One region of the Vallitalea guaymasensis genome, then DNA from elsewhere that is predicted to be linked to it. Evidence: riboswitches for the same ligand, from Rfam matches in the RefSeq annotation. Region 1 holds a riboswitch; the other holds the start of a gene.
What was found. Region 1 has a riboswitch for thiamine pyrophosphate ahead of thiW (energy coupling factor transporter S component ThiW). Riboswitches for the same ligand answer to the same signal wherever they lie in the genome.
Positions count from the first base shown of each region.

Region 1 (7,844 bases):
ATATTTTCTTTTTTTGCTACTATTTCCATTTCCTTTGTGATAATACCTTTTCTGGCAGCATCCATTTGTGTAGTATAATTCATTGTATTCCTTCCTTTCAAAAAAGCGTCTTTTAGTTTTTTTATAGCATCCTTTATATTTTTTGAATCATAAATCTCAGAAATTACAGCAATTGAATCTACATTCTCATTAATTTCTTTTGATAGATTTTCCGCTGTAATACCTCCAATACCAACAATGGGTATAGGAACAGCGTTTTTAATATCAATTAATGTTTTAAGCTTAATCTGTACTGCATCAAGTTTAGTTGGTGAAGGAAATAAAGCACCCACTCCAAGGTAGTCTGCTCCTTCTTCATAACATCTTACGGCATCTTCAACAGTTTTGGCTGTTGCTCCGATAATAACATCTTCACCAAGAATATCTCTTGCTTCTTTTATACTGGTATCATCTTGTCCAAGATGAACACCATCTGCTCCTACTTCTTTTGCAATATCTACTCTATCATTTATTATAAGAGAGGCATTGTATTTATCACATAATTCTTTTATTTTTATAGCTTCATTATGTAATAGATCTTTATTCTTTTCTTTACTTCTATATTGAAAAATATAAATTCCCTCTCTAAGAGCTTGTTCTGTCTTCTCTAGTAGAATATTAAAATCTGGATATTGTTTTGAAATCAAATATAATTCATTTTCAAATTTCATTTACAATTACCTTCTTTCCATCTATCAAATTCTTGTTTTTCATATTATAGATACTATCAAATAATTTTACTTTAAATGTCCCCGCTGATTCTTGGTCTTTTAAGTTATTTTCTACTATATCAGCTGCTTGGTCCATAGCTGATATACCATAAATGCTACTTAGAAAGGCATCACAAGATTTGGCTAATGATACTGCTATCAATGGTGATATCATACATCCTGTTCCAGTTATTGAAGTAAGCATCTTGGAACCTCCATTAATCTTAGCAACATACCTATCACTACAAACCGTATCAATTTTTCCTGTAATTGCAGCTATGGTATTATATGTCTTAGCAACTTTCTGTCCAATAACGCCGATATCCTCTACATCTATTTCTTCTGAATCCACACCCTTTGAATTGGTCTTTAATCCAAGGAGTGCTTTTATCTCAGATGCATTGCCTTTAATTACATCTATTTTGTAATTATCAAGTATATGAAAAACTATTTCTTTTCTATAACTTGTAGCAGCTACACCTACAGGGTCTAAAATTACAGGTATATTATTATCATTTGCAACCTGTATAGCTTTTTTTATTGACTGTACCTTAATAGACGTAACAGTACCGATATTAATTACTAGACAATTGCTCATTGAAGTTATTTCTTCTATTTCTTCTATGGCTTCAGCCATGATTGGACTTCCTCCAAAAGCAAGAGTCATATTTGCTACATCATTAGATGTTACATAGTTAGTGATATAATGTACTAACGGTTTCATTGAATTTTTATATATTTTACCAAAGTCAAAAGTGTCAATATAATTATTCATAATATTACCTCTCTATGAAGTGATTAACCGGTCCATCTCCTGAACCAATGGAAAATCCTCCTGCTATTGCTTTTGTAATATAATCTTTTGCCATTCTAACTGCATCAACAGTGTTTTGCCCCTTACTGATATTGGCTGCTATGGCAGAAGATAATGCACATCCAGTTCCACGGGTATTAGGGTTGTCTATTCTTTTATGGTTATAATATGTGAAATCATTACCATCAAATAAAACATCACATGCTGTATCTCTCAGATGTCCACCTTTTACCAAAACATTTTTTGAACCAAGCTCATATAATTTTCTACAAGCTGTTTCCATATCATATGTATTACTTATGGGTGTATCAGTCAATCGCTCTGCTTCAAGTATATTTGGAGTTATGAGATTACATAATGGAAACATATCTTTAACAATACTTTCTATTGCATCACCCTTAAGTAAAATCCTCCCTGTTGTTGATATCATTACAGGGTCTAAAACTATCTTAGGTAATTGATAATGTTTAAAAGTATTAACGATAGCTGTTATTATTCGCTTGTTGAACAACATTCCTATCTTGATACTGTCCACTTTTATATCATCAAATATAGCTTCTATTTGTTTGGAAATCGTTATAGGTTCAAGTCCTTGTATGTGTGATACTTTTGTTGTATTTTGAGCAGTTACAGCTGTAATAACACTCATACCATACACTCCATGAGCAGCAAATGTCTTAAGGTCTCCTTGTATTCCTGCACCACCACTGCAATCTGAACCTGCAATTGTTAACGCTGTTTTCATTGTATAGATACCTTCTTTTTCATTACTAATTTTTTTAATGCTGTAAGTTCAAATAGTAATACAGCTATTACAGCTCCTGCAAAAGAACTAATAATAAATGGTATTACTAGACCAAATATTGCAGCTTGTCTGCCCATAAATAAAATACCTACTGGATATGCTATTATTGCTCCAATAATCCCTGTTCCTATTACTTCACCTAGAGCAGCAAGATATGTATTAGCAAATTTCTTGAACATTAGACCAGCAAATAAAGCACCAAAAATACTACCTGGGAATGCTAATAATGTTCCCATAGCAAAAATATTTCTTAGTGTGGATATAACTATTGCATTAATTACTGCGTATACAGGTCCTAATAGTATTGCAGATATTACGTTGATTAGATGTTGCCACGGAAAACATTTTGCAGCACCAATAGGAATATGATACGGACTTAGTACAACACCTAGCGCAATAAGTACACCAGATAAAGCTAATTTTCTAGTTTCTAGTTTCATGTAATCATTTCCTTTCATAAAATTAATTAACTCGTTGATAAGATAATTAAACATTTTAATGAGGTTTATTGGCGAAGCAAACCTATAAATAACAAAAAGGCAATCCGAGGATTGCCTTAATACCATATCAATAAATATTACGATAAGCTTCCCTCCGCTGGTACGAACCAGATCAGGTCAAGGGTCAAAGAATATCGTTCTTTATCTCAGCTAGCTATACTAGCCCCCCTAGCCAATGTTTAATTTTATATTCGTGTATATGGTAACATATTTAATTAATATAATCAATAGCTTTTGAATTTAATTAATGTTTATCTTAATACAAACTGGATAAGTTGTATTAATGGTCTTAGAAGTAGTTACTATCAACCCTTCTTGGTCTTGTTTATAATTCAAGTCATCATCATAACCCAAAATTTTAACGTCCATTATATCACCTGCAAAATATTTACTTCCTTTTTGTAATGATTTAATTACGACTTTATCATTATCAGGCCATTTTAATACATTAGCATAGATATATGGAGCATTATATGTAAATCTTATATCTTCACTAGTAAAAGGTGAACGTTTTTCATCATTGAACGCCCCTTCTATGACTTCTGTTGGTCCCTCACCAAAAGTACTCCAATATTCAGTATCATATATTGATTCACCATTGATTCTTAACCATTTACCAATACTTCTTAATACATTTTCCTCTTCTTGTGTAATTGTTCCATCAGATTTCGGACCAATATTAAGTAATAGGCAACCATTTTTACTTACTATATCAATAAGGTCACATACCACTGATTCAGGAGTCTTGAAATCATTGTTCTCAGTATAGCCCCATGAATTTTTTGCTATTGCTGTATCTGTCTGCCATAGTCTAGGTCTTATAGAAGCTAATTGACCTCTTTCTACATCAAATATTGCAGTACCTTTTGCAAAAGCATCAAATTTATAGTTAATGGCTACGTCTTCTCCCCATTCTGCAGCTCTATTATAGTAATAAGCCGCAAATTTTTTTAGATAAGGTTTAAAGGCTACATTTTGTATCCACCAATCAAACCATACAATCTTGGGCTGATATTTATCTACAAGTTCACAAGTTCTAACAAGCCAATTATCCAAATGCTCAGTAGATGGTCCTTGACTATGAATATTATGAGTAGTCTCATGCAAATCATCATTCTCAAATAACTTAACAGCATATCCATAAGGCTCTTGAAACTGAATATCTTCAAGTCCTGAATCAAACTCCCTAAGTCCTGACATGAACCAATAATTCTCTGCTCTATGACTTGATGCAGTAAAAACTATATCTCTTTCTTCTGCAGCTTTCTTTAATGCTCCTATTATATCTTTTTCTGGTCCCATCTTTGCTGCATTGAACCCTGATAGTTCACTATCATACATTTGAAATCCATCATGATGTTCTGCAACAGGCATAACATATTTAGCTCCAGCATCAGCAAAAAGCTCCATCCATTCATCAGCATCAAATTTTTCACCTTTGAACATTGGTATGAAATCCTTATATCCAAAGTCTTTATGCTTACCATAAGTCTTTATGTGGTGCTCATATTCTTTTGACCCTTCTATGTACATATTTCTTGGATACCATTCATTACCATAGGCTGGTACGGAATAGACTCCCCAATGGATGAAGATACCGAATTTTGCATCCTTATACCACTTAGGTTCTTTATATTCCCTTAATGACTCCCATGTATCTTCATAAGGTCCTTTATTTATAACCTGGTCAATAGTCTCAAGATAATCTTTTATATTTTTCATGAAATCTTCTCCCTTCCCTAATATATTTATATATTAATTAATCTGTGATATAATATAAATATAAAATACTAACCTATTTTTATAATATTTATATTAAGGAGAAGAAGATGTCAAAATCACAGGATAAAATGATTTCAAAATATATGTCTTATCTTAGAGTTAATTTAATAATATCAGCCTACAATCAAGTTCCTCTAAGTTGGAAAGACACCCAAAACAACCTAGGTTATTGTAAAATATATTTTATTGAAAAAGGTTACGGTGTAGTTTACATTGATGATATTGCATATTATCCAAAAGCAGGAGATTTAATGTTTATACCAGAAGGTTGTACACATGGATATTCTACAATAGGTCCAAAAACTTATACTAAACACTGGTGCCACTTCAATGCATATATCGGTTCAATTCCCATATCAGATTTTCTAGATATACCCTACATAAAGACAATAAAAAATCCCCAAAAGATTATTTCACTTTTTGAGGACTTGACTGCTTACTATAATAGTGATAATCCTTTCTCACCATTGAATGCTCAAGCAACATTAATGCAGCTATTATCTACATATTTTTCAGAGATTTGTAAAAATGATATTACTCTCAAAACGCAAATGACAGATACTAAGCTAAATTTACTACTAGATTTTATAGAAAAAAATCTCCATAATAAAATAACTATTAATGTACTTGCTGACTATATGAATCTTCATCCTAATTACTTGATAAGGTTATTCACAAGTACTTTTGGTCTGTCTCCTATGGAATATATAAACAGACTGCGTATCGAAAGAGCTAAGGAACTATTAACTATTAATAATGAAAGTATAAAATTGATATCAGAACTAGTGGGATTTAGCACTCCATATTATTTTTCCCTTGTTTTCAAAAAACAGACTGGATTATCTCCAAAACAATATAGACAGTTGACCTATAAAAAAATCTGAATAAACTGTCCTACAATTAAAAATAAGGAGCTATCGTATAATACATTTTTAACGTCAATATCAAGGAAGATAGACTTGTAGCCATCTACAAAAATGTATTATCCGATAGCCCCTTATTTTATAGTCAATATTAAACTTCTATTTTCATTCCATCATAAGCCATTATTAAACCTTTATTCTTAAATGTATCTTTATCTCTATCATAAACAACAAGTCCATTATGTGAAAAATGTTGAGATATAACTGTACTTTTTTCATCTAATGCATTGTTTTCTCTTAATATATGTACAATCCGTTCATTATCTTTCAAGCACATATGAGTTGAATTTTCATTGATTTCACCAAAACCACATGTACAATCTAATATGGCTAAGTCAAAATAAAGATTAGTTATATGCTCAATAACATTGTCAAAATAATAACCTGAATCCAAACCGTACAACATCCTTTTACCTTCATGTTCAATTATATATATTAGACACTCTTCTTCCTTATACATAGTACTATGTTTAGCAGTTAATGGTGTTATCTTATAATCTTCGATAAAGAATGTTTTGAATGGCTCAGCTCTATTAAGTGTAAAATGTTCATTAATATCACCTGAGAAATCCTCAAACTGGTCTAATATATCTAAACATGTTTGATTAGCATAGATATTCAACTTTGGATTACCCTCATTTCTATAACATGGTAATTTGAATTCTAGATCATAATAATTGAAATGGTCACTATGAGAATGTGTAATCAACAAATATTCTAATCTAGAATAGTCTATCCCATAGGTATGAACATGATGCATTACATCATTAGTGAAATCAATAACTATCTTATCATCAATAATGATACTTGAACGTTTTCTAATATTCTTTCCTCCAAGTTTTTTGGATTCCATACATATTGGACAATTACAAAATAATGCAGGTATGCCTTCAGCAGCCGCTGTTCCCAAAAATTGTACTTTCATAAATTTTACCTCCATGTAGTTATATAAGTTATTAATAATTTCAACTTCAATATACTCCCTTGGATAATTTATGTCAATAATATAATAAATCATTTTATATATACATACCTATATTTTTTTTGTATTTAAATGTATACTTTTTGATAGTCTGTCAAAAATTGAATATTAGTTGATAATAATTACTCTGTACATCTATCTACTCGTATAAAACTAATCATTGCATCTGCATTATTATCAATAATATGCTTACATCTATCTATCTCTATTGTTAATATCCCATCATTAACTTCAATACCCTTATAACTCTTTATTCCTTCCCAACGAGGTGGTACATATCTCCAGGTTTTCAAATCCCCCTCAATTGTAATATCCATTTTACGATAAGAGTGAGACCAAGGGTCTCTAAAACCAAGGTCAATATTATAAAAACCATTTGGCACCTCAAATTTATATGTGATTCCCCGGCCGCCTAATAAGCTTTCATCTGTTCTTATACTAAAGAACATATCATCTATATGAGGCACTACAGTTGTTCCTCCATCTGTTTCGTAACCCCAAGAATAATTGCTTATAGTATCTATTCCATAAGCTTGGTCAGGTACACTATTTCTTAGATTATTATTAGATTCAATATTAGAAAAAGAATTACTATGTTCTACATTACCACAATCAACATAGTACATTATATTATCATTATTATGATAGTCAGCATCAACGACCATAGTAGTAACTGATTTAGCTGGTAATGATATTTCTAGGATATCTTCAGTTATAGCAAAGTTTTCAATCTGTTGAAGATCCTCGTTAATACTTGTTCTATAAGCTTGGATATCACCCAAAGTATCAAATCTTGATAAATCATATCTGTATGTTTTTAAATTATTTGTATCATTATAAGCCACAAGAACTAGTTTGTTATCATTTTCCCCATAGGCTGCTAATGTTTTTGAAACACCATTATATATTATTTTATATCCTGGACGAATGAATTTACTGTATTGGGCCATTGTATAATATTTTTTAGTTAATATGTAATTATCATTATCTTGATTGAATGGTGTATGAATCAATCCAAAACTATGGTCACATTCTACGGCTCCTGTCTCATCTTCAACAGCTTGCCAGAATACCCAAGCTTCTGCTCCTATATCATAAACATCATAATATATTTTTTCTGCTAACCACATAGCTTCTTCCATTGCATGCTCGCCGTGATGATCATGAGCGCCACCGCTAAGTGGTAATGTAGGTGAACTGTCTGTTTCTGACATCCATATTTTTTTATTCATGAATCTAGCTAGACTTTTAACTTCTGGTCTTTTAGTCCCATGATAAGAATGAGTATT
Region 1 is NZ_CP058561.1:5,190,460-5,198,303, reverse strand. Features, by position in the region: gene thiC (phosphomethylpyrimidine synthase ThiC) at 1-83, opposite strand, end outside; partial or broken gene thiE (thiamine phosphate synthase) at 126-710, opposite strand; gene thiM (hydroxyethylthiazole kinase) at 700-1,524, opposite strand; gene thiD (bifunctional hydroxymethylpyrimidine kinase/phosphomethylpyrimidine kinase) at 1,529-2,308, opposite strand; gene thiW (energy coupling factor transporter S component ThiW) at 2,305-2,808, opposite strand; TPP riboswitch at 2,941-3,048, opposite strand; gene HYG85_RS22430 (alpha-L-fucosidase) at 3,109-4,590, opposite strand; gene HYG85_RS22425 (helix-turn-helix domain-containing protein) at 4,698-5,534, shown strand; gene HYG85_RS22420 (MBL fold metallo-hydrolase) at 5,665-6,498, opposite strand; gene HYG85_RS22415 (glycoside hydrolase family 30 protein) at 6,678-7,844, opposite strand, start outside.

Region 2 (7,844 bases), 1.2 Mb from region 1:
ACAACAGCTTATCTTGAGTCTTTTAACATTAACATAGATCCGAAAACAAAAGTAAAAGATTTGGGTATGGGGCAAAAAAGAATTATAGAAATTGTAAAAGCACTTTGCATTGATGCTAAGCTACTTCTACTTGATGAACCAACAACAGGTATGACTAGAATAGAGATTGAGACATTATTTAAGATAATGGAAGACATGAAAAAAAGAAAAATAACGATGATATACATATCTCATATAATGGAAGAAATAGAGAGAGTCTGTGATCGAGTATCTGTACTTAGAGATGGTATTAATGCAGCTACATACAAAATGGGCGAAGTGGATATGAATACATTGGTTAAAACTATGATAGGAAGAGAAGTCAAGGATGAATTTCCACTAAGAATAGGTAGTGCGAAAGATAAAGTTGTATTAGAAGTAAAAGATTTCATGTCAGAAAGAATGAATAAGCCCATCAGTTTCAAATTAAAAAAGGGTGAAATACTTGGAATAACTGGAATTATCGGGGCAGGAAAAAGTGAATTGGGTCATGCTTTATTTGGAGCTGATAAATGCATATCCGGTAATATTGAATTACAAGGTAAAGTTACAACCTTGAAGTCACCAAAAGATGTAAAAGACAAAGGAATAGTTTTAATACCAGAGGATAGAAAAACACAGGGATTATTCTTGGAACATTCAGTTTTAAATAATGCGATTGTTGGGTATGTAGAAAAAATGAATTCTAATAAGTTCTTATTATCCAATAAGAAATTGAGAAAACGAGCTGTCAATATTTTTAAAAAAATGGATGTAAAACCTCTTAAATTAAAACTAAGAATAAAAAATTTATCTGGTGGAAATCAACAAAAAGTTGTAATTAGCAAATGGCTGTTAGGTAATCCAGAAATTATAATTATGGACGAACCTACTAGAGGAATTGATATTGGTACGAAAGTTGAAATCTATAAATTAATACATCAATTAGCTGATGATGGAATGAGTATTATTCTTTTGTCGTCTGAATTTAATGAAATACGTGGATTATGTGATAGGGTTCTTGTACTGCATGATGGAGAAATAATGGATGAAATGCTAGCAAAAGAGGCTACTATTGAAAGAATACTTATGAAAGCATTAGGAGGAAATTAAAGTGATCAAAGAAAATTTGTCTAATGAGAAAAAAGGTATAAATATAGCTGCTATTGCTAAAAAATTATTGAAGGATGAGTTAGGATTAGTAATTATATTAGTTTTACTTATTACAATTTTTCAGATTCAATCAAACTATTTCTTAGTAACAAAGAATTTACTTAATATAACTCGTCAAATTTCAATTAACTTAATTGTAGCTGTTGGGATGACTTGCGTAATACTTATAGGTGAAATAGATTTATCAGTTGGGTCAATGGCGGCATTGGTAGGAGTAGTTTCCGCATATGTTATCAATATTACAGGCTCTATTTTCCTTGGGGTGACAGCTGGTTTATTGATGGGAGCTACTATGGGTCTGATAAATGGTTTATTGACTGTGTATGGGAAAATCCAATCATTTATTGTAACACTTGCCATGATGCAAATAACCCGTGGTTTAGCCTTACTTATTACCAGTGGTAAACCAATTTCTAATTTGAAAGAAAAATTCGATTTTTTTGGTGCAGGGTATGTAGGAGTTATTCCGGTTTCAAGCTTAATAGCAATAGGAATATTTCTAATAGCTTTTATGTTTTTGAATAAAACAAAACACGGTATCTATATTAAATCTATAGGTGCTAGCAGGGAAGCGGCTAAGTTATCAGCTATCAGTGTTAATCTATACAGAGTTCTCACTTTTGTGGTTTCTGGTTTAATGGCTGCTGTTGGAGGAATAATAGTAACATCAAGACTTTTATCTGCTCAACCTACAGCAAGTGATGGGTTAGAGATGAATGTCATAGCAGCTGTTATTTTAGGTGGTTCATCTCTGAACGGAGGTATCGGTACAATAGTTGGAACTTTACTTGGGGCTGTGATAATAGGAGTTATCAATAATGGAATGAATTTAATGGGTGTTTCAGCATTCTTCCAACAAATAATAAGAGGTTTAATTATTTTAATAGCAGTTTTAATAAAAAGCAAAGAAAAATAGAAAAGTTAATGAGTATATTACATATGTAGAAACTAAAAAAAAGAGACTTATTAAACAAGTAATAATTTAAAATATAAACCAAATGCAAGTATTGTAAGGCAATACTTGACTCAAAGAGGAGGATTTAAATTATGAAAAAAGTATTAGTTTTTGTGATGTGTATTTTATTATCTATGAGTTTTGCAGGTTGTAAAAAAGAAGAAACAAAGGAGCCAGAAAAAAAAGAACCAGTTACAAAGGAGTCAGAAAAAAAAGATCCAGTCGTTAAGGAAGAAAGTATTACAGTAGGTTTTGCAGTATCCACATTAGCTAACCCTTTCTTTGTCACGATGAAAGAAGGAGGAGAAGCTAAAGCGGAAGAACTAGGGATGGATATAATAACTCTAGATGCACAAGATTCTTCAGAAACACAGGTATCACAAGTAGAAGATTTAATCGCTAGAGATGTAGATATCATAATTATTAATCCAGTAGATTCAGATGCCATAGGTGTGGCTGTAAAAGAAGCAAATAAAGCTAATATTCCTGTAATCACTGTAACAAGACCTTCCAATAGTGGTGAAGTAGTACAACATCTTGATATCGATAATGCTGAAGCAGGAAAATTAGCTGCAGAAGAAGTTGCCAAAGTACTTAATGGAAAAGGTCAAATAGCTATATTAGAAGGAATTGCAGGTGCTCCATCTGCATTAGATAGACAAAAAGGGTTCGAAGATGTAATTAATGAATATCCTGATATAAAAATAGTTACTAGTCTGACAGCTAATTATTCAAGAGAAGAAGGGGCAGCTGTAATGGAAGATATTCTTCAGGCTAATCCTGAATTAGATGTTGTTTATGCGCATAATGATGAAATGGCACTCGGAGCAGTTAGAACTATAAAAGCTGCTAATAGATTAAATGAAATTAAAGTATTCGGTATTGATGCAACTGATGATGCTCTTGTAGCAATTGAAAAGAATGAAATGTCAGCAACAGTAAAACAACAACCTGATTTACAAATGGCAAAAGCTGTTGAAGCAGCTATGAAAGTAGCTAAAGGAGAAGAAGTAGAAGAAAAAGTTATTATTCCATTATTATTGGTTAATAAAGATAATTTGTAATATTTATTAATAAAGACCATATATCGTAATTGATAAAGCTGTAATTATATACGATATATGGTCTTTTAATAATCTTAATACTTGCCCTTGACAAAATTGCAAAACTAGAGTACATTATGTGTGAAATAAATATTAGCTAGGGGAGCCAGTTGGCTGAGAAAGTACGAATAGTATATTACTGACCCTTATAACCTGATACGGATAATGCCGTCGAAGGGAAGCAACAAAAGTGCGTTAATAATTTGCTTTCAGTCAATGATATCTTCCTAACTATGAGGAGGATTTTATTATGTTTCAAGAATTTCAAAATGCAATTTCAAGTGGAGAACTGCAAAATATTATTACTTCAACTTTAGGACAAATTATAATTGTAGTAGTTGCATTACTATTATTGACAATCGTTGTATCAGTGGGTAGTAAATCAAAAACCATGAAAACAAAAGAACTAGTCTATTCAGCTATTGCAATAGCTATAGCTATCGTATTATCACAGATAAAAATAATTAGACTTCCACAAGGTGGTTCAATAACTCCATTCAGTATGTTGTTCATAGTACTGATCGGATATTGGTTTGGTACAACTCAAGGTGTAATCTGTGGTATTACATATGGATTATTACAGTTGATAATTGATCCATGGGTAGTTCATCCTGCTCAATTATTATTGGATTATCCAATAGCTTTTGGAGCACTTGGCTTATCAGGATTATTCAGAAGAACACAAAATGGTTTGATGAAAGGCTTATTCATAGGAGCATTCTGCAGGTTTATCTGTCACTTCTTGACAGGAGTAATATTCTTTGCTAGTTATGCAGCAGATTTTAATATGAATCCAACCTTATATTCAATGGCATACAACATTTCTTATATAGCGGTTGAAGTATTCTTAACAGTAATACTATTATTCTTACCACCAGTAGATGACGCAATAAAACAATTAAAAAGATCTGCCATTTCATAGAACAAGTTTAGGATAATAATATCATAATGACATACACTAAGTAGAGATAGGAAACTATCTCTATTTTTTATCTTATCTTATAGAAGTTCTCAACTTCTAAAATATCATATAGAGATATATTACATCAATAAAAGAAAAGAAAGGAACTAATTATGAAGCAGATAAATTCTAAGGATAATGAAAACAGAACTAATGAATCAGGTAGTATAAGCGAAAATTTTGGCAGTACTAATTTTAATGATCTTGATGGTGTACCTGAAGGAATTATTGAAAAGAAACAAGAACATCAAAATGTCAGCAAAGATCATCCTTATATGGGTAACTTAACCTCTCACGAGATTGGTATGATGGCTAAATCGGGAGCGCTAGACAATGAAATGTTCAAGAGAATGATTTCTAATATCCAACAAGATACAGAAGATGGTCCAACATTGCCTTAATAAGCAGGGGGCTGTCGATAATACATTTTTGGAGATGGCACAACTTTTGGAAGATAGACAAGGTTTAGCTATCTTACTTGATATTTATGTTAAAAATGTATTATCCGACAGCCCCTATAATTTATTTACTGATATGTTAACAATGTATGAATTTATTAATTTTAATATAGTAATATAATGATATTAATGATAATATATATCAAAAGAAGTATATTAAGCATTTTTGAAGTTTGGAGGAAGGCATATGGGAAATGAATTAACTTTTTGGGTAGCGATATTTAATGGATTTCTATCTTTTTTTACTCCTTGTGTATTACCATTATTACCATTGTATTTTAGTTACCTTGCTGGAACAACAATTACAGACCTAGAGAAAAATAAGAATATCAGAAGAATAATGATAATAAATTCTATAGCATTCGTGTTAGGTCTTTCAATACTTAATATAACTCTTGGATTTGGAGCCAAAGTTATTAATAATACTCTTATAACATATCAAGATTATATCAGAAAAGCAGGAGGAATATTAATAATCATATTTGGACTTTATTTCATAGGAGTATTCAAGACAAAGCTGTTCAATAAAGAGAAGAAATATCAGTATAAGAATTACAGTCCTAGTTTTATTAAGTCACTATTACTTGGAATCACATTCAGTTTTGGATGGACACCATGTAATGGACCCATAATCGGAACAATCCTCTTTTTAGCCAGTTTTGAAAAAAATTATCTAAAAGCAGGAGGAATGATGCTGGTATATTCCATTGGATTCGCCATACCATTTTTGATATCAGCTCTATTATTGGGTAAGTTCATCAATAACTACAAAAAGATCTATAAGTATTTTGATAAGATAAAATTGGTTGCCGGAGTATTGATGATTATAATGGGAATAATGTTATACACTAATACCTTATCACTATTAGTTGTGAAATAAAATGTATAACTGATGTAATAAAGTAAAGAATTATAATGAAATAAAAAGTAGAAAATTATAATAAAATGAGGTGATTACAATGAAATTCAATAAGAAGTTTAATACTATACTTATCTTAGTGATGATACTTATTCTAATAACCGGTTGTAAGTCAGAAAAAGATAATATTGATGACAATAACACTAATAATATAGAATCAGAACTGGATAAAGAAAATGATAATAATGTAGTAGACGATAATGATAAAGATGGAGAAATGGCAGTTGGAGATAAAGAAACAGGTGAAGATGATAACATAGATGAAGATACTGATTCAAAGGACGAACAAGATACTCAGGAAGATGATAAAGACATGGTTGAGGAGCAGGTACCAGAGGGTGATAAAGAAACTGGAGATGATAATGAAGATAAGGAAACAATTGCAGCACCTGACTTTACATTAAGTGATGGAAAAGGTAACAGCTATACACTATCAGACTATAAAGGCAAATTAGTGTTTGTCAACTTCTTTACTACTTGGTGTGGTTACTGTAAAGATGAAATGCCTGATTTTCAAAAGATACATGAAAAATACAAAGATGATGATGTAGCCATAATAGCGGTTGATGTACAACATGATGCAAGTGAAAAGCCGATTGATGAAGTAATTGAGTGGGCTGAAGATTTAGGTATAACATTTCCTGTAGTATTTGATGAAGACGGTACTGCTACCGATAATTATTATATCAATGGTTATCCAACTACCTATGTGATTAGTAAAGAAGGAGATGTAATTGGGTACGTTAATGCCATGGATGAACAAGATATGGAAAAATTGATAAGTATGTATAGATAGATATAAATAGAAATTGATATAAAAAATTTGTCCTATTTTTCAATCATTATGATATAATATTATATGTATTTGGTACTGGTAAATTATGTATTTTATCAGTGGATATGCTTATAATCGAATTTTATTTTGATAAAGAGGGAATTAAAATGTTATGTGAAAGATGTCATAAAGAGCCTGCAACTGTATACTTGAATAAAATAATTAACGGAAAAAAACAAGAAATACATTTGTGCAGTAAATGTGCAATGGAGGTAAAAGAACTATATCCTCAGAATGATATATCTTTTGAAAGCTTTCTTAGTAGTCTTTTGGATATCAATAAAAACATTAATGTCAAAAGCTATAACAAAGAAGATGTCATCAGATGTGAAAAATGCGGTATGACATATAACGAATTCAAGAAAAAAGGCAAATTTGGATGTAGTCATTGCTATAAATCATTTTCCAGTTTGCTTAGCCCTGTTATAAAAAGAGTTCATGGAAGTAATATACATGTAGGTAAAATACCAAAAAGAACAGGTGGAAAAATAAAATTAAGGAAACAAATACAATCATTGGAAAATAAGTTGAGGGAAGCTGTTGTAAAAGAAGAATACGAAGATGCCGCTAAGTTTCGAGATGCCATAAGAGCATTGAAGAAGGAGGGTGGCATATGTTGAAATGGTTTGAAAAAAGCTCTGGTAGTGATGATGTAGTAATATCCAGCAGAGTAAGGTTAGCCAGGAATATAGAAGAGTATAATTTTCCTAGTAGACTATCAAAAGAAGATGCAGGAAGAATTATTGATGATGTAAAAGAAGCAGTATTAAATGCTCATGAAGATAATAGCTATTTCCATTCTGTAGATATGAACAAGTTATCATCTCTAGAAAAGGTAGCTATGGTTGAACGTCATGTGATTAGTCCTAATTTTGTACAAACATCAATACCTACAGGGCTTATATTATCAGAAGATGAAAGTATAAGCATCATGATAAATGAGGAAGACCACCTTCGTATTCAATCCATAACCAATGGTCTTAACTTAGATGAAGCATTACAGAATGCATATAGAATCGATGATTTATTAGAAGAAAAGATAAATTATGCATACGATGAAAATATAGGCTATCTGACATCTTGTCCTACTAATGTTGGAACGGGATTAAGAGCATCATATATGATACATGTACCAGCCCTTGAAACTACTGGTAAGCTGCAATTTATTTTAGATGCCATAGGGAAGTTTGGTATAACAGTAAGAGGCATATATGGTGAGGGTTCCAAAGCAAGAGGAAGTGTGTTTCAGATATCCAACCAGATTACATTAGGTCACTCTGAACAAGAAATCATTGATAACCTGACTAGTTTGACAAAACAGATTGTAGAACAAGAACGAGCCCTTAGAAATAAATTATTAAATGAAAAAAGATTGCAATTTGAAGATGCTGTATATCGTTCATACGGAATTCTAGCACATGC
Region 2 is NZ_CP058561.1:4,010,322-4,018,165, forward strand. Features, by position in the region: gene HYG85_RS17165 (sugar ABC transporter ATP-binding protein) at 1-1,131, shown strand, start outside; gene HYG85_RS17170 (ABC transporter permease) at 1,133-2,107, shown strand; gene HYG85_RS17175 (substrate-binding domain-containing protein) at 2,239-3,210, shown strand; TPP riboswitch at 3,339-3,446, shown strand; gene thiT (energy-coupled thiamine transporter ThiT) at 3,500-4,171, shown strand; gene HYG85_RS17185 (hypothetical protein) at 4,324-4,611, shown strand; gene HYG85_RS17190 (cytochrome c biogenesis CcdA family protein) at 4,856-5,548, shown strand; gene HYG85_RS17195 (TlpA disulfide reductase family protein) at 5,628-6,383, shown strand; gene HYG85_RS17200 (UvrB/UvrC motif-containing protein) at 6,530-7,042, shown strand; gene HYG85_RS17205 (protein arginine kinase) at 7,036-7,844, shown strand, end outside.
Region 2: another riboswitch for thiamine pyrophosphate. It lies ahead of thiT (energy-coupled thiamine transporter ThiT); the one in region 1 lies ahead of thiW (energy coupling factor transporter S component ThiW).